2 linked regions of the Polymorphobacter megasporae genome follow. The protein of the gene in region 1 binds, or shares a complex with, the protein of each later gene. Links are inferred from orthologs where the notes say so. Each region holds a gene or a part of one and is shown on either strand. Other genes may lie near its edges. The genes, in order: KTC28_RS02835 and dnaG.

What was found.
Region 2: the proteins of KTC28_RS02835 (region 1) and dnaG are in contact, whole or in part, in a crystal structure (PDB 2R6A), measured with the Geobacillus stearothermophilus proteins. The link is inferred for Polymorphobacter megasporae from one-to-one orthologs. Residues at the interface, in WP_033016901.1 of Geobacillus stearothermophilus: Ser13, Glu15, Ala16, Gln18, Glu91, Leu92, Asp94, Ala95, Val96, Pro97, Thr98, Ala99, Ala100, Asn101, Tyr104, Tyr105, Ile108; in WP_049624496.1 of Geobacillus stearothermophilus: Lys456, Leu457, Leu458, Pro459, Ala460, Asn463, Ala464, Leu467, Leu535, Leu536, Ile537, Ala538, Gln544, Glu545, Asp548, Tyr549, His552.

What each region holds. Positions count from the first base shown.
Region 1 is NZ_CP081848.1:598,597-611,148, reverse strand. Bases 836-3,799 are described here. They hold KTC28_RS02835 (replicative DNA helicase), read left to right. Parts: upstream 836-1,546; coding sequence 1,547-3,052; downstream 3,053-3,799. Other genes in these bases: KTC28_RS02830 (right-handed parallel beta-helix repeat-containing protein), read left to right, coding at 3,657-3,799; KTC28_RS02840 (pyrimidine 5'-nucleotidase), read right to left, coding at 836-1,416. Also shown: dapD (2,3,4,5-tetrahydropyridine-2,6-dicarboxylate N-succinyltransferase), read right to left, coding at 1-742; more of KTC28_RS02840, read right to left, coding at 739-835; more of KTC28_RS02830, read left to right, coding at 3,800-4,691; alr (alanine racemase), read left to right, coding at 4,824-5,837; KTC28_RS02820 (MlaE family ABC transporter permease), read left to right, coding at 5,834-6,634; KTC28_RS02815 (ABC transporter ATP-binding protein), read left to right, coding at 6,634-7,395; KTC28_RS02810 (sigma-70 family RNA polymerase sigma factor), read left to right, coding at 7,392-7,937; KTC28_RS02805 (anti-sigma factor), read left to right, coding at 7,934-8,674; KTC28_RS02800 (fasciclin domain-containing protein), read left to right, coding at 8,756-9,328; KTC28_RS02795 (amidohydrolase family protein), read right to left, coding at 9,611-11,647; KTC28_RS02790 (ABCB family ABC transporter ATP-binding protein/permease), read right to left, coding at 11,722-12,552. UniProt on the Escherichia coli protein: The main replicative DNA helicase, it participates in initiation and elongation during chromosome replication. Travels ahead of the DNA replisome, separating dsDNA into templates for DNA synthesis.
Region 2 is NZ_CP081848.1:3,007,286-3,011,231, reverse strand. What follows is about bases 1-2,867. They hold dnaG (DNA primase), read right to left. Parts: upstream 2,426-2,867; coding sequence 575-2,425; downstream 1-574. Other genes in these bases: KTC28_RS14070 (GatB/YqeY domain-containing protein), read right to left, coding at 2,434-2,867; rpoD (RNA polymerase sigma factor RpoD), read right to left, coding at 1-502. In the rest of the region: more of KTC28_RS14070, read right to left, coding at 2,868-2,889; carA (glutamine-hydrolyzing carbamoyl-phosphate synthase small subunit), read left to right, coding at 3,004-3,946. UniProt on the Escherichia coli protein: RNA polymerase that catalyzes the synthesis of short RNA molecules used as primers for DNA polymerase during DNA replication.

The sequences.
Region 1 (12,552 bases):
GTGGCTTGCCGGGCAACGTTCCCGGCACAACGACGGCGTACGGCGGGACCCGCCCGATGAAGACCTCGCCGGTCGCGCGGTCGACGATCTTGGTCGATGCGCCGAGATAGACGCCCATCGACAGCACCGCGCCGGTGCCGACGACGACCCCTTCAGCGACCTCGGCGCGCGCGCCGATGAAGGCACCGTCCTCGATGATCACCGGTCCGGCCTGGAGCGGTTCGAGGACCCCGCCGATCCCCGCGCCGCCCGAAATGTGGACCCCCTTGCCGATCTGCGCGCACGATCCGACCGTCGCCCACGCGTCGATCATGCTGCCCTCGCCGACGTACGCGCCGATGTTGACGAAGCTCGGCATCAGGACGACGCCCGGGGCGATGTGCGCGCCGCGGCGAACAATGCTGCCGGGGACGGCGCGGAAGCCGGCGCTGCGGAAGCGGTTTTCGCCCCAGCCGTCGAACTTCGACGGGACTTTGTCCCACCAGCTCGACTTGCCGGGAGCCCCGGGGATCAGCGTGTTGTCGCTCAGTCGGAACGACAACAGCACTGCCTGCTTGAGCCACTGATTGACCCGCCACTCACCGTCGACCTGCTCGGCGACGCGGAAGTCGCCGTTGTCGAGGCCTGCGATCGCCGCCTCGACCGCCGCACGCACTGCGCCGTCGGTAGCGGGGGTGATCGACGCGCGGGCTTCCCAGCCCGCCTCGATCGGGGCGATGAGGTTGTTGGGCAGGTCGGTCATGCGGCCTCCAGTTCGGTGACGACGCCCGCGAGCCAGTCGGATACGTCGGTGATTCGGTAATCGATGAAGTCGGGGGCGGGGTGGCGCGGCCCCTGTTCGGAGCCGTTGTCGACCCACACCGTCGCCATGCCGATCGCCTTGGCGGGGGCGAGATTCCGCTCCATGTCGTCGGCGAACAGCGCGCGTGCGGGGTCGATATCGTGCGTTTCGCACAGGCCTCGATACGCTCGGATGTCGGGCTTTGGCAGATACGCCATCGCGTGGACGTCGTAGATCGCCTCGAACGCGCCCTCGAGCCCGAGCCGGTCGAGCACCTTCGCGGCGTACGGCGTGTCGGCGTTGGTGAAGATCAGCTTGCGCCCCGGCAGGCGCGCGATCGATTCGACGAGGAGCGGCGCGTGGGCGACGACGCTCAGGTCGATGTCGTGGACGTCGTCGAGGAAATGGTGCGGGTCGACGCCGTGCTCGTCCATCAACCCGCGCAGCGTCGTGCCGTGCTGGTGGAAGAACCCCTTCTGGACCCGATGCGCCTCGACCGCGTCGACCCCGAGCAGGCGCGCGACATACGCCCCCATTCGTGCATCGATCTGCGCGAACAGGTTGGTCTTCGCCGGGTACAGCGTGTTGTCGAGATCGAAGATCCAGGCGTCGATGTGGCTCAGCGGGTGCGGCATGGCGGGGTGTGTAGCGGGTGGGCCGGTAACGTGGAAAATATTTCTCATCCACACGGTTCAGGCACGGTTTCCCACCGAGTTATCCCCTGCAGAATTTGTCCCGATGATGGGATTGCGCGACAAGCGATCGATGCAGCTTCCAACACCCTACACACCCGCCGCCGCCACGCCGATCGCGCTCGTTCCCGCAGCGGCGCTGCCGCATAATGTCGAGGCCGAGGCGGCGTTGCTCGGGGCGATGATGATCGACAACCGGCTCGTCGAGGACGTCCAGCTAAAGCTCGGCAGCCAGCATTTCTTCGAGCCGCTCCATGGACGGGTGTACGACGCGATCCTGATGCTGATCGACCGGCGGATGGTCGCGACGCCGGTGACGCTCAAGCCGCTGTTCGACGCCGATCCCGATATGATGGCGATCGGCGGCACTGCATATCTCGCGAGCCTGACCGAGCAGTCCGCTGCGCTGATCGCGGCGCGCGACTTCGCCCAGCAGATCTACGACCTCGCGCTGCTTCGCGAAATGATCCGCGTCGGGCGCGACATGGCGACCAATGCCTTCGACACCGGTGCCGGTGTCGAGCCGTTGAAGCAGATCGAGGCCGCCGAACTCGCGCTCTACAAGGTCGCCGAGCAGGGCGAGGTGTCGGGATCGGTCAAGACCTTCGGCCAGGCGACGCGGCTTGCGGTCGAGATGGCCGACCGCGCGATGAAGTCGGGCGGGCATCTGTCGGGCTACACGACCGGGCTCGACGCGATCAACGCCAAGATCGGCGGGCTGCACAAGTCCGACCTGATCATCCTCGCGTCGCGTCCGGCGATGGGAAAGACCAGCCTTGCGACCAACATGGCGTTCTCGGCGGCGGCGCGGTTCCTACGCGACAAGGCCGACGGCGTCGAGCCGGGCCAGTCGAGCGGGGCGGGGGTCGCGTTCTTCAGCCTCGAAATGTCTGCCGACCAGCTCGCGACGCGCGTCCTCGCCGAACAGTCGGGGGTCAATTCGGAAAATCTGCGGATGGGCAAGATCAGCCAGTCCGAATTCAACAGCCTCGCGCGCGCCGCGGGGCAGTTGAGCGAGCTGCCGCTCTACATTGACGACACGCCGGCGCTGTCGATCGCGGCGCTGCGGACGCGGGCGCGGCGGTTGAAGCGCCAGAAGGGGGTCGGGATCATCGTCGTCGACTATCTCCAGCTCCTCCAGGGGTCGGCGAAGTCGGCGAACGAGAATCGCGTCCAGGAAATCTCCGAGATCACCCGCGGATTGAAGACGCTGGCGAAAGAGCTCGAGGTGCCGGTGCTCGCGCTGTCGCAGCTCAGCCGTGCGGTCGAGAACCGCGAGGACAAGCGGCCGCAGCTCGCCGACTTGCGTGAATCGGGGACGATCGAGCAGGACGCCGACATCGTCCTGTTTATCTATCGCGAAGAATATTATCACGCGATGAAGCAGCCTGACGAAGAAGACATCGAGAAATACGCCAAGTGGAAAGAGCGCGCCGAGAAGCTTCACGGACTTGCCGAAGTCATCGTTGCCAAGCAGCGCCACGGCTCGACCGGTACTGTGCCACTTACATTCCACAAGACGACGACAAAATTCAGCGACCGGGCTAACGATGCGTATCTGCCCGAGCGGTACGACTGACCCGCGCAACGCGCGACTACTCATGACTGGCAGCTGACGATCGCTTCTGCGGTCACGTTGCGTACACTTGTCGTACGCTGATCGCTCTCGCCCGCTGAGCGTCCCTTAACAGACGATTACTTGATGACGGCGGACGCGGCGTGGGGCGCTGCGTCGCTAGGACAGTCATGTCTCTGATATACGCAACATCGGATGCGATCTGTGAGTCGGGTACGACCCTCTCTGCAGCTCGTAAACATATTATCAACGCATCCGTCGGCACAGCAAAGTACAGAATTTATTCGTACTGCAAATCACAGAGTCTAAATGACAAGATTGAATACTAATTTGGATAAACCACTTTTCTACTCTGTGAATCGTGCAACCAATCTCGTAGCTGGGGGTACGGACAGTTGGGCCTCATAGTAACAGGGAAGCAGTTCGAAGAGCATACGGTCGGAGAGTTGTTTATAAAATAGTAACGTGTGTATTTGTGGAGTTGCGTATTATGATTAAGCTTATTAAGCATTTTGCTCTTGTCTGTGCCGTCGGCGTGTCGATTCCGGCAGACGCAAAAATCCTCTATGCGACATCTTCGACCATAATGAGCATCTGGAAGACGGCGGTGAGCGGCGACACCATCCGGCTGTCGGGGACGTTTGCCGGCACCACGTCGCTCCAGAATAAGACCGCCACGAAGGCGATCACGATCGATGCAACGAAAGCGACCTTCATCGGGACGCTCAAGTTTCAGTCGGTCAATAATATCAAGGTCGTTGGTGGACGGTACGACTCGACGGGCGGTCCGACGGCGTACGGCCGAGGGATTGTCGTCTACAAAAGCAGCAACCTTTCCTTTGACAAGCTCACCGTGGTGGCAAGCGGCACCGACGGCGAAACCGGAGTCGGGCTGGAGGGTGTCACCAATGCAAGTGTGACGAACTCGACCTTCACCAACGTCGGCGTCGGAGTCGGCGTCACCGGATCGAGCTACATCACGCTGACCGGTAACAAGGTCGTCGGCGCGACGAAGGACGGCTACGATGCGTACAACGACCATAATGTGGTCATCGCCAACAATAGCTGCAGCGGCAGCAAGCCGCAGGCGGGCGCGCACCCTGATTGCGTCCAGCTTGCCAGCACCGGCGGACTGCCTGTCCAGTCGGACATCAAGGTCATCGATAATATCGCGACCGGCATGACCCAGGGATTCACCTCATTCCTGGGGTCCGCGACGGGTAGCCTGCGCATCACCATGACGGGGAACATCATCAACGGCCTGATGTCGCAGGGCGTCGCCTGCTATGGCTGCGTCGATAGCTTCATCACCAACAACTTCCTGTCGTCGCAGCCCGGTGCGCCCCACTTCGTCAACTTGAATGTCATTGGCGGGTCGAACAACGTCGTGTCCGGCAATACCTTTGGCTCGCTGAACACGTCGTCGGTCCTGCCGACCGACTATGCTTCGGCTTACTTCCGGCTGACTGGCACGACCTACAAGCCGACCTTCGCCGACTTTTCGTCGATCGGCGCGACGGCGAGCATTGAGCGGATCGCCGCGACGATCCCGGAACCGGGCGAGTGGGCGCTGCTGCTCGCCGGCTTCGGCCTCGTCGGGCTCGCCACCCGCCGCCCGATGGCGCGCGTCGTCGCCGCTTGATGTTGCCGCCGCCGTCCCCGCGGGGACGGCGGCCACGGCCACCGCGGCACCGCCGCGTCGACATCGGACATCGCAGACGCGCGCGGGAGGTTTGCCTTCCGCGCGCGTCGTCGCGTAAGCGCGGGGGCGAAAATGGATACCGCCAATCTCCGCCTGACGATCGATCTCGGCGCGCTCGCCGATAACTGGCGGCACCTTGCGCACGCGTCGGGCGCGGCCACGTGCGGGGCGGCGGTCAAGGCCGATGCGTACGGACTCGGCGCGGTCGAGATCGTGTCCGCGCTCGCCCGCGCCGGGTGCCGCGATTTCTTCGTCGCATCGTGGGCCGAGGTGGCGGCGCTCGGGGCAATGCCCGACGGCGCGCGGCTCGCGGTCCTCCACGGCGTCCAGCACGATGAGCTGGCGACCGCGCTCGAGTCCGCCGCGGTCCCGGTGCTGTGCACGCCGGCGCAGGTCGCCGCCTGGCGCAGCGCGACGACCCGGCCGTGCGACGTCATGGTCGATACCGGCATCAACCGGCTCGGCCTCGCGCGCGCCGATCTCGGGCTGCTAGACGGGCTGGCGATCGACACGCTCCACAGCCACCTCGCGTGCGCCGAATCCCCCGCTGATCCGATGAACGCGCGCCAGCTCGCCGCCTTCCGCGAGGTCGTCGCCGCAGTCCCCGCTCGTCGCACCAGCCTCGCGAATTCGTCGGGGATCATGCTCGGCCCCGACTATGCGTTCGGACTGACCCGCCCCGGCATCGGGCTGTACGGCGGCACCGCCGGAGCTGCCCCGGTCGCGGGGCTGGCCGCGCGGGTGGTCCAGGTCCGCGACATCGCTCCCGGCGACAGCGTCGGCTATGGGGCAACGTGGATCGCGGCGCGTCCGACTCGCGTCGCCGTGCTCAACATCGGTTACGCCGACGGCTACCCGAGGGCGATGTCGAACATCGGCCAAGCCTTTGCCGGCGACGTTGCGTGTCCGGTGATCGGACGTGTGTCGATGGACCTCGTTGCGGTCGACGTCACCGGCGCGGATGTGACCGAGGGCGGATGGCTGCGCGTCGATTTCGACCTCGTCCGCGCGGCGGCGGCTTCGGGGCGGTCGCGGTATGAGTTGCTAACCGGCCTCGGCCACCGCTATGCGCGTGCATACCAATGACCGGCGTTCCCCACGATATCCTCGGTGTGCTCCGCGCGATCGGACGCTTCGTCCTTGGCGGCCTTGCGTCGGTCGGGCGGGTCGTGATGTTCGCGTGGGAGGCGATCACCCGCGCGCTGCTGCCGCCATATTATCCGGCGCGGCTCGCCGAGCAGATGATCGTCATCGGCTATTTCTCGCTGCCCGTCGTCGGCATGACCGCGCTGTTTACCGGTTCGGCGCTGGCGCAGCAGATTTTCATCGGCGGCAGCCGCTTCAACGCTTCGTCGACGGTGCCGGCGGTGACGGTGATCGGTATCGTCCGTGAGTTGGGCCCGGTGCTCGGCGGATTGATGGTCGCGGGGCGGGTGTCGTCGGCGATGGCGGCCGAGCTCGGGACGATGCGGGTGACCGAACAGATCGACGCCCTGACGACCCTGCGGACCGATCCGTATCGCTACCTGATCGCGCCGCGCGTCGTTGCCGCGGTCGTGGTCATGCCGCTGCTCGTGCTGGTGTCGAACATCATCGGTGTCCTTGGCGGGTATCTGCTGGCGACGTACCGGCTCAACTTCAACGGCGCGGGCTATATCCGGACGACGGTCTCGTTCCTCAAGACCGACGACGTCGTCTCGTCGATGGTCAAGGCGGCGGTGTTCGGCTTCATCATCGCGCTGATGGGCTGCTACCACGGCTTTCATTCGAACGGCGGCGCGGCCGGGGTCGGCAAGGCGACGACCAACGCCGTCGTCAGCGCGTTCATCCTGATCCTGATGTCGAACCTGATCATCACCGTCATCGTCTTTGGCGGCGGCTGATGAACAAGATCGAGCTCAGCGGCGTCCACAAGCGCTTCGGGTCGAAAATCGTCCTCGCCGGGGTCGATCTCGAGATTGCGGCGGGCACCTCGATGGTCGTCATCGGCGGGTCGGGGACCGGCAAGTCGGTGCTGATAAAATCGATCCTTGGGCTGCTCAAGGTCGATTCGGGAAGCATCAAGGTCGACGGGGTCGAGGTCACCAATCTCCAAGGTCGTGCGCTCGCCGACCACCGTGCGAAGTTCGGGATGCTGTTTCAGGGCGGCGCGCTCTTCGATTCGCTCCCCGTCTGGCGCAACGTCAGCTTCGCACTGCCGCGCGGGCGCGGCGCGGCGTCGCTCAGGGCGGCGGCGATCGACAATCTCGCACAGGTCGGGCTCGGTGCCGACATCGCCGATTTGCGGCCGTCGGAGCTGTCGGGGGGTATGCAGAAGCGCGTCGCGCTGGCGCGTGCGATTGCGGTGCGGCCTGAAATAATCTTTTTCGACGAGCCGACCACCGGGCTCGATCCGATCATGGCCGACGTCATCAACGACCTGATCGTCGACCTCGTCCGTGACCTCAAGATCACCGCGCTGACGATCACCCACGACATGGCGAGCGCGCGCAAGATTGCCGACCGGATCGCCATGCTTTATTCTGGACGGATGATCTGGAACGGCCCCGTCGCAAAAATCGATGCCAGCGGGAACGAATACGTCGATCAATTCGTAAATGGCCGTGCAGAGGGGCCGATCAAAATGCAGATAAAGACCGCGTGAGCGGCACGGCGGGGCTGGTGTCGATGCTCGACCGCATCGGCGCGGGAGACCGCAATGCATTAAAGATGCTTTACGAAGCGACGTCGGCGAAGCTGTTTGGTGTTATCCTCCGTATCTTGCTCGAAAGGGGCGAGGCGGAAGACGTGCTCCAGGAAGTTTACATCACAGTTTGGCGCAAGGCGGCGGAGTTCGACGCGACGCGTGCCAGCCCGATCACATGGATGGTCACGATCGCGCGCAACCGTGCGATCGACCGCCTGCGCGCGCGCGGCAGCCGCCCGACGACGACGCTCGATGACGCTGCGGAGGTGCGCGACACCGCGCCCGGTGCCGATGTCGTGATCGACGCTCACAATGATGCGAAGCGCGTCAATGCGGCGCTTGCGACACTCGATCCCAAGCACGCCGCGATCATTCGGAGTGCTTACTTCGAGGGCCTGACGTATGAGGCGATGTCCGATCGCGAGGGTGTGCCGATCGGGACTTTGAAAAGCTGGGTCCGGCGTGGGCTGATGCGGATGCGGACGGCGCTCGAGGCATGACCGACGAGATTCCCGAAGGCTCCGAAGCGGCCTTGGCGCTCGACTTCGCGTTGGGCGCGCTCGACGGTCAAACGATGCGGCGTGCCGAGCTGCGCCTGCGGAGCGATCCGGCATTCGCGCGCGAAGTTTCCGACTGGCAGGCACGACTTGCTCCGCTGGCCGATGCAATCGCGCCGGTCGAAGCCCCGCGTGCGGTCTGGGATGCGGTCGATCACGAGCTGTTCCGCGTTGCCGCCTCGCGCACCCCGGCGGCATCGAAATCGCTATGGGCGCCGCTGGCGGTCTGGCGTGCGGTTGCGTTCGGCGCGAGCGGCGTTGCGGCAATCGCGATCGCGCTGCTCGTCAGCCGCCCTGGCCCGGCACCGGTGCCGGCTCTGGTGGTGCAGCCGCCGGGCGCGTTGCTCGCGGCGTCGATGGCAGCGACCGACAGTAGCAAGGCAGTGCTGATCACGGCGACCTACGATCCGGCGCGTGGCGCGGTGATCCTGACTCCGGCCGCTGCCGATTCGAGCCGGGGCCTGACCCCTGAGCTCTGGATCATCGTCGGCAAGGACGCACCGCGATCGCTCGGCGTGATCGACCTCAAGGATCCGCAAGCGCACCGTATTCCGGCCGCGTTGCGCGCCGAGATGAGTAGCGGCGCGACGTTGGCGATCAGCCTCGAGCCCCCCGGCGGATCGCGTACGGGCGCGCCGACGGGACCTGTCGTCGCAGCCGGCAAGCTCGCGCCGATCTGAATCGTTCGGACGCAACCGATACGATCGGTCGAACGTAGCTCGCGGTGTCCACCAACGGACGATATCCCGAGGGAGCTTTTCATGAAGATCACCAACGGCGCTTTCCGCGCTGCCTTGTTCGCGGTCGCCGCCAGCGGCCTCGCGATCTCGGCGAATGCCGAGATGATGCACACCAAGAGCGTGATGGTTGGCGGTGCGGCGATGTTGCCGTCGCGGAACATCGTCGAGAACGCTGCGAATTCGAAGGATCACACGACGCTCGTCGCCGCGGTCAAGGCCGCCGGCCTCGTCCCGACGCTTTCGGGCCCGGGTCCGTTCACCGTCTTCGCGCCCACCAACGCTGCCTTCAACAAGCTGCCTGCCGGCACGGTCGACACGCTGGTCAAGCCTGAGAACAAGGACACGCTGACCAAGATCCTGACGTACCACGTCATTTCGGGATCGATGGACTCGAAGGCAATCGCCGCAGCGATCAAGGCGGGTCACGGCACCGCGACGCTGACCACCGTTCAGGGCGAGCCGCTGACCGCGAAGATGATGGGCAAGAAGCTCATGCTGACCGACGCGAAGGGCGGCATGGCGACCGTCACGATCGCCGACGTTTATCAGTCGAATGGCGTGATCCACGTCATCGATACCGTGTTGATGCCGTAATCATCAAGACGATTATGATGAGGGGGCGGGCCGTAAGGTCCGCCCCTTTTTATTTGGAGCTGCACGATCGTTTTTGACTAGCGATGTATCGTTGACAAAAATCAAGAATGGCAATTCTACTATTCCGTTCCCGAGATGCACGAAATAGTGTGTAACAGTCTGATTTTGTTCAAATTAATCGCTTTTCCGCGCAATAATTGCGAGCACGCCGTTTCGGCAAAAACACGATTAATTCCGCAATTGAACTAGACAGTACGATAACGCACAAAAAAGTTGACGTGCTTATTTGGGGCGGCCCGAATATCCAGCCGCGGTCCTGAGCGCATCGGCGTTGAGCAATTTACCGTCGAGCATCACCAGCCGGGTCTGACGCAGATCGCCGATCCGGACCGAGGGGTCGCCTTCGACCAGCGCGAGATCGGCAGTCTTGCCGACCTTGATCGAGCCGGTGTGCTTGTCCTGCCCGACCAGTCGCGCGGGGACGATCGTCGCCGCCGCGAGCGCTTCGGCGGGGGTAAAACCCGCCTGTTGGTAAATCTCGAGCTCGCGGATGATCTCGATCCCCGACCCGTCGGTTCCGGCGACGATCGGCACCCCCGCCTTGTGCATCTTGCCGAGCAGCGTCACCATCTTCGCCCAGCTCGCACGGTAGTCGGCGCGCGTCAGGTCTTTCGGCACCGCGAAGCCGCCGCTGCGGAAGCCCCGCTCGGTCGTCGGCGGGAGCGTTCCCGCAAAGGGCGCGTAGGCCGGCGACAGGTCGCCGTTGTCGGGGACGTACAACGCTTCGAAGGTCACCATCGTCGGGTCCGAATAAATGTGCTTCGCCGCCATCGTCGCAATCAGCCCCGTCATCGCCGGGCTGTCGAGGTTCATGTCCTTGGCATAGCGCCCGGGCGCTTCGAAGCGGCCGATGCCGTTGTCGGTGGCCAGCGCGCTTTCGGGGACGCCCTCCATCACGATCCAGTTGATGTGGGTGACTTCGTCGTAACCGTCGGCGATCGCGACAGAGGTGCGAATCCCATGCGGGATGTGGCCGTGGACGTGGAGGCCGAGCTTGTGCGCCTCGGCGATCGTCGCGGGCAGCCACGCCGGGTCGAAGGTGCCGTAGAACTTGACCCCGGTGAAGGCGTTATCGTGCGCCCGATCGACGAGCTTGATCGCCTCCGCCTCGCTCGTCGCGACGTTTGCCACCTGCGCGGTGTACGGCCCCTTGCCGTCGATCAGCGACGACGGATAGACATGCGGGAACAGCAGTACGCCCTTGGCGGCGCGCTCGCGCCGGTCGATCGTCTTGAGATCGTCGTTGCCCGGATCGCGGACCGAAGTGACGCCGAGCGAGAGCTCCTGCGGCCCGGTATAATCGTCGCCGACGTGCATGTGGCAATCCCACAGGCCGGGCACGAGTGTCAGGCCGTGGCCCTCGATCACCTGCGCCCCGCTCGGGACCTTGACCGACGCCGCCGGGCCGACCGCGACGATCAGCCCCTTGTCGACGACGACGGTCTGGTTGGTGAGGAAGCGCACCCGGTCGGCGTCGAACATCTTGACGTTGACGAACGCGACAGGCGCCGGCGGGATCGTCACCAGCGACTTCGCCAGCGCCGGGGCCTGTTCGGCGAGCGCGGCGGCCTGTGCCTTTTCGAGCTTCGCCTGCTCGCCCGCATACGCCTCGGGCAGCCAGCCGATGCCGAAGGTCGTCGCGAAGACATGATCCTTGGCGTCCGCCCAGAACGGGAAGGGCGAGGTCGATAGCCCCGACACCGCCCATAAAGTGACGGTCTGCTTCGCCTTGCCCTCGCCGACCTCGACGCTCGTCAGCTTCGCCGCGTGCGCCTTGCCGCCGGGTAGCAAGTCGAGCGACTTGTCGGGACTCGCGAGAAGCTGCTCGAGCAACCACAGGTTGGTCGCCGCCGGCCCGCCCTGCGACGCGTAGAACGCGTGGCCCGAGAACGGCGCTTGGCCCTTGTCGATTGGGCTGGTCCATGTCGCGGTGCCGTCGGCGACGGCGAAGGTCTCGGCGACATCGCCGGTCGGGGCGACGCCGCGGATCGTCATCGTCGCGGGGAAGCCGTCGGCGCCCGGCTTGCCCGACATGTCGGTTTCCCACACCTGTCCGCGCAGGTTCATGCTCTCGCGCCCCATCCGGGTGCCGTCGGCGGTCGTCCAGACGTACGAATCGCCATGCTTGCCGCCGGTCGATTCAATGATGAAGTGCGTGGCCGTCGCGGGCGGCTTGGCGAGGTCTGCGGCGGGGACCTGAGCCGCGGCAGTAGTGGCGAGCAGGACGGCAACGCCGCCGAAATAGACCGAACGCTTCATGCCAAAATCCCCCGAAGTCAGGGTGCGACAATGCGTCGGGCTTCGAAGCCGCGCAAGGATGCGCGGCTGGCGGTCTATTCCGCCGCCTGCAGCTGCCCCGCGTCCTCGTCCTCGGCCTGCTGGAGCGCCCACATCTCGGCGTAGATGCCGTTCTGCACCAGCAGCGCGCCGTGCGTCCCGCGCTCGGCAATCCGGCCCTCGGCCATGACGAGAATCTGGTCCGAATCGACAATCGTCGACAGGCGGTGGGCGATGACGAGCGTCGTCCGGCTTCGCGACACCGCGCGTAACGAGTCCTGGATTTCCGCTTCGGTGCCCGAATCGAGCGCGCTCGTCGCCTCGTCGAGGATCAGGATCGCGGGATCCTTGAGGATAGTCCGCGCGATCGCGACACGCTGCTTCTCGCCCCCCGACAGCTTCAGGCCGCGCTCGCCGACGGTCGACTTATAGCCATCGGGCAGCCCCATGATGAAGTCGTGGATCGCCGCCTCGCGCGCCGCCGCCTCGATCTGCGCCTGCGTCGCATCGGGGCGGCCGTAGCCGATGTTGTAGCCGATCGTGTCGTTGAACAGCACGGTATCCTGCGGGACGATGCCGATTGCACGGCGCAAGGAGTCCTGCGTCACACTGCGGAGGTCCTGCCCGTCTATCGTTACGCTGCCGCGCTCGATGTCGTAGAAGCGGTACAGGATGCGGCTGAGCGTCGACTTGCCCGCCCCCGAATGGCCGACGACCGCGACCTTGTGCCCCGGCGGGATGTCGAAGCTGACGTCGTGGAGGATCTGGCGGCGGCTCTCATAGGCGAAGTCGACGTGGTCGAAGGCGACATGCCCGCCGGTGACGTGGAGCGGTTGCGCGCCGGGGGCGTCGGCGATCTCGGCCTGTGTGTCGACCAGCTTGAACAT
Region 2 (3,946 bases), 2.4 Mb from region 1 along the record:
AGGTCATTGGCGATTCGCACAGGCCGGCGATCATCGTGTTGCGCCCGGCCTCGATGCGCTTGGCGATCGCGATTTCGCCCTCGCGGCTGAGCAGTTCGACCGCGCCCATCTCGCGCAGGTACATGCGGACCGGGTCGTCGGTACGGTCGAGCGGGGCGGCCTTGACCGCAACCGGAGCGGCGACGGCGGGGTCGCCCTCGACGGCTTCCTCTTCCTCGTCATCGTCGGCGGCGGCGCGCGGGGTCTCGGTGCCTTCCTCGGCGGGCTCGTCGTTTTCGATGAGGTTGATCCCCATCTCCGACAGCGCCGCCATGACGTCCTCGATCTGCTCGGAGGAGACCTGCGGCAGTGCGTCGTTCAATTCGTCATAAGTGATGTAGCCGCGCTTCTTGGCGCGCGCGATCAGCTTCTTGATCGATGCTTCGTTGAGATCGAGCAACGGCGCACCGTCGGTATCGGGCTTCGTATCGGTTTCCACGACGGCGCCATTCGCTTTTGCCATAATCTGCTTTCGTCCAATCAAGCGTGTCGCGCCAACCGATAACGACGACTCGGGCGAGGGCGGTGGAGCCGCTTACTCGGTATCGGCGACAATTCCAATAACATGATCCTTATCGGACAATTCGGCACGCGCTTGATGGTTGCGTCGCACCGCGTCAAAATCGGCCTCGGCCATGCTCATCCGGAAATGGGAATTGGTTGCGGCAATGTCATCCCCCACGCGCGCCGTTGCGAGCAAGGCATCGAGAAATTTGACGAATTGTTCGCGGGCGTCGGCGCTGGGAGTGCTCGCACGGACAAAACCGAGGTTGCCGACGCCTGGCCGATGCCGTGCGAGGATGGCATCGGCGGCGGCACCGGCACCGGCACCCCGCGCGTCGAGATGGGCGCGGAGGGCGACCGGGCTGGCGTCAGGGTCGGCGGTCGCGGCGTCGAGTAGCGCGGTCACGAGCGCGGCGTGTGCAGGGTCGGCGACCGGCAGCCCGGCCAGCCGTTCGAACCCCGCGTCGATCAACTCGGGGCGTAGGAGGCAGGCAACGAGGACCTGACGCACCATCGCGTCGCCCATGTCGGGCCGCGCCGCGCGCAGGATACCCGGCGACGCGGCACGGGGCGGGGGGCCGCCTTTTTGCCACGGGGTCCGCTCGGGGCGCTTGAACAAAGCGTAGAAACGCTCGCGGAGCTCGGTCCGGTAGAAGCGCTGGAGGGTGGTGTCGGCGATCTCCGCAGCGCGGGCATCGAGCGCGGCGAGGACGGCGGCGCGGCGTTCGGGGGTGGCCGTGTCGACGCCCTCGGTCTCGCTCCGCCACAGCCGGTCGATCAACGGCTCGGCGGCGGCGAGGACGGCGTCGAACGCGGCAGGCCCGCCAGCGCGGACGAGATCGTCGGGGTCCTTGCCCAGGGGGAGGGTGGCGAAGCGCAGCGATTTGCCCGCCTCGAGCAGCGGCAGTGCCCGGTGGAGCGCGCGCAACCCGGCCCGCTGCCCCGCCGCGTCGCCGTCGAAGCACAACACCGGCTCGGGTACGATCCGCCACATCAGCCCGAGCTGCGCCTCGGTCAGCGCGGTGCCGAGCGGGGCGACCGCATCGGCAAACCCCGCCTGCGCGAGGCCGATGACGTCCATGTAGCCCTCGACGACGATCAGCCGAAGCGACTTGCGCGCAACCGGTCCGGCGCGGTCGAGATTGTAGAGCGTGCGGCCCTTGTCGAACAACGGTGTGTCGGGCGAATTCAGATACTTCGGCTGGCCGTCGCCAAGGATGCGTCCGCCAAAGCCGATAACTCGACCGCGCGGATCGCGGATCGGAAACATCAGCCGTCCGCGGAAGCGGTCGTACGGATCGCCCGGCTTCGCATTCCCCTCGGCCTCGGGCTGGATCAGCAGCCCTGTCTCGATCAGCTTGGCGTCACCGACGCTGGCAAGCGCGGCGCGGAGGCGGGTCCGGCTATCGGGCGAGTAGCCGAGGCCGAAGTCTGCGACGGTCTTGTCCGCGAGACCGCGCTTGGCGAGATATTCGCGCGCGGTCGCGCCCCCGGCGTCGCGCAACTGGCTGGAAAACCACGCCGCCGCCTTGCCGGTGACGTCGTGAAGCCCCTCTGCCGCCTGTGCCCGCTCACGCGCCTCGGGCGTTTCCTCGGGCACCGCCAGTCCAGCTTCGGCGGCGAGCGACTTGACCGCGTCGATGAAGCCGAGCCCCTCCTGCTCGACGACGAAGCGGATCACGTCGCCGTGCGCCCCGCAGCCGAAGCAATGGTAGAAGCCCTTGTCGTCGTTGACGAAAAAGCTCGGCGACTTCTCGTTATGAAACGGGCAGCAGCCCTTCATCTCGCGCCCGGCGCGGGTCAGCTTGACCCGGCGCGCGACAACCGTCGACACGGCGACACGGGCGCGGAGTTCGTCGAGAAAGGCGGGAGCGAGAGCCAAGGCTCACCTTATCCCGAAAGCGCCGTCTTCACCATCGCCGACGCCGACGACATGTCGATCTGTCCGGCGAAGCGTTCGCGCAGCGCCGCCATGACCTTGCCCATGTCCTTGACACTGCTCGCGCCGAGTTCCTCGACGAGCCCGCGGACGACCGCCATCGCCTCGCCCGCCGCCATCTGCTGCGGCATGAACCCCTCGATTACGCCGAGCTCGGCGCGTTCGGCGTCGGCCAGCTCGGGACGGTTGCCGGTGACGTACATCTCGATCGATTCGCGGCGCTGCTTTGCCATCTTGGTCAGCACGTCGGCGACGAGCACGTCGTCGTCGGCGGGCGGCGTGCCGGTACGCAGTTCGATGTCCTTGTTCTTCAACGCCGCCGAGATGAGGCGCAGCGCACCGAGGCGGGCGCTGTCTTTGGCTTTCATCGCGGTGATCGTCGCGGCCTTGATGTCGTCGCGGATCATGATTGTCCTGTCGAGTCGGGGGCAGTATCATAACGCGCACACCGGTCCGCACCTAACCGCACGCCGTCGGAACGGTTAGAGATTGACCGGACACGGCGCGCCCCGTAGTTCGCCATGCGTTTGCCCATCCGCCAACCTGAAGGAAGCCACTTGGCCGACGCCCCCGCGCATGCCCGACCGACCGGCGCGACAGGTGTTCTCGTTTTAGCCGATGGCACGATCGTCTGGGGCCACGGCATCGGCGCCGAGGGCGTCGCGGTCGGCGAGGTCTGCTTTAACACCGCGATGACCGGCTATCAGGAGGCGATGACCGACCCGAGCTATGCCGGCCAGATCATCACCTTCACCACCCCGCATATCGGCAACACCGGCGCGAACCCCGAGGACATCGAGGCGACCAACCCGCATGCGCTCGGCTGCATCGTCGCCGCCATCCCGAGCGAAGCAGCGAACTGGCGTGCCGACCGGACGTTCGATGCGTGGCTCAAAAGTTGGGGGCGGATCGGGCTGGCGGGCGTCGACACTCGCGCGCTGACCCGCCGGATTCGCGATCTCGGCGCGCCGAACGCGGTCATCGCGCATTCGGCGAGCGGTGACTTCGACGTTCCGGCGTTGCTGGCACAGGCGCAGGGCTGGCCGGGGCTCGAGGGGATGGACCTCGCCAAGGCGGTGTCGACGACACAAAGCTATGGCTGGGACGACGGGCTGTGGACGCTTGGGCAGGGGTACGCGACCCACGCCGCCAATCCGAACGGTCCGCACGTCGTTGCGATCGACTACGGAATGAAGCGCAACATCCTCCGCAATCTCATCGCTGCAGGAGCGCGGGTGACGGTTGTCCCGGCGACCGCGACCTTCGACGAGATCATGGCGCACAAGCCCGACGGCATCTTCCTGTCGAACGGCCCCGGCGATCCGGCGGCGACGGGCGTTTATGCGGTACCGACGATCCAGGCGGTGCTCAATTCGGGCACGCCGCTGTTCGGCATTTGCCTCGGCCACCAGCTCCTCGGCCTCGCGGTCGGCGCGAGCACGTACAAGATGCACCAGGGCCACC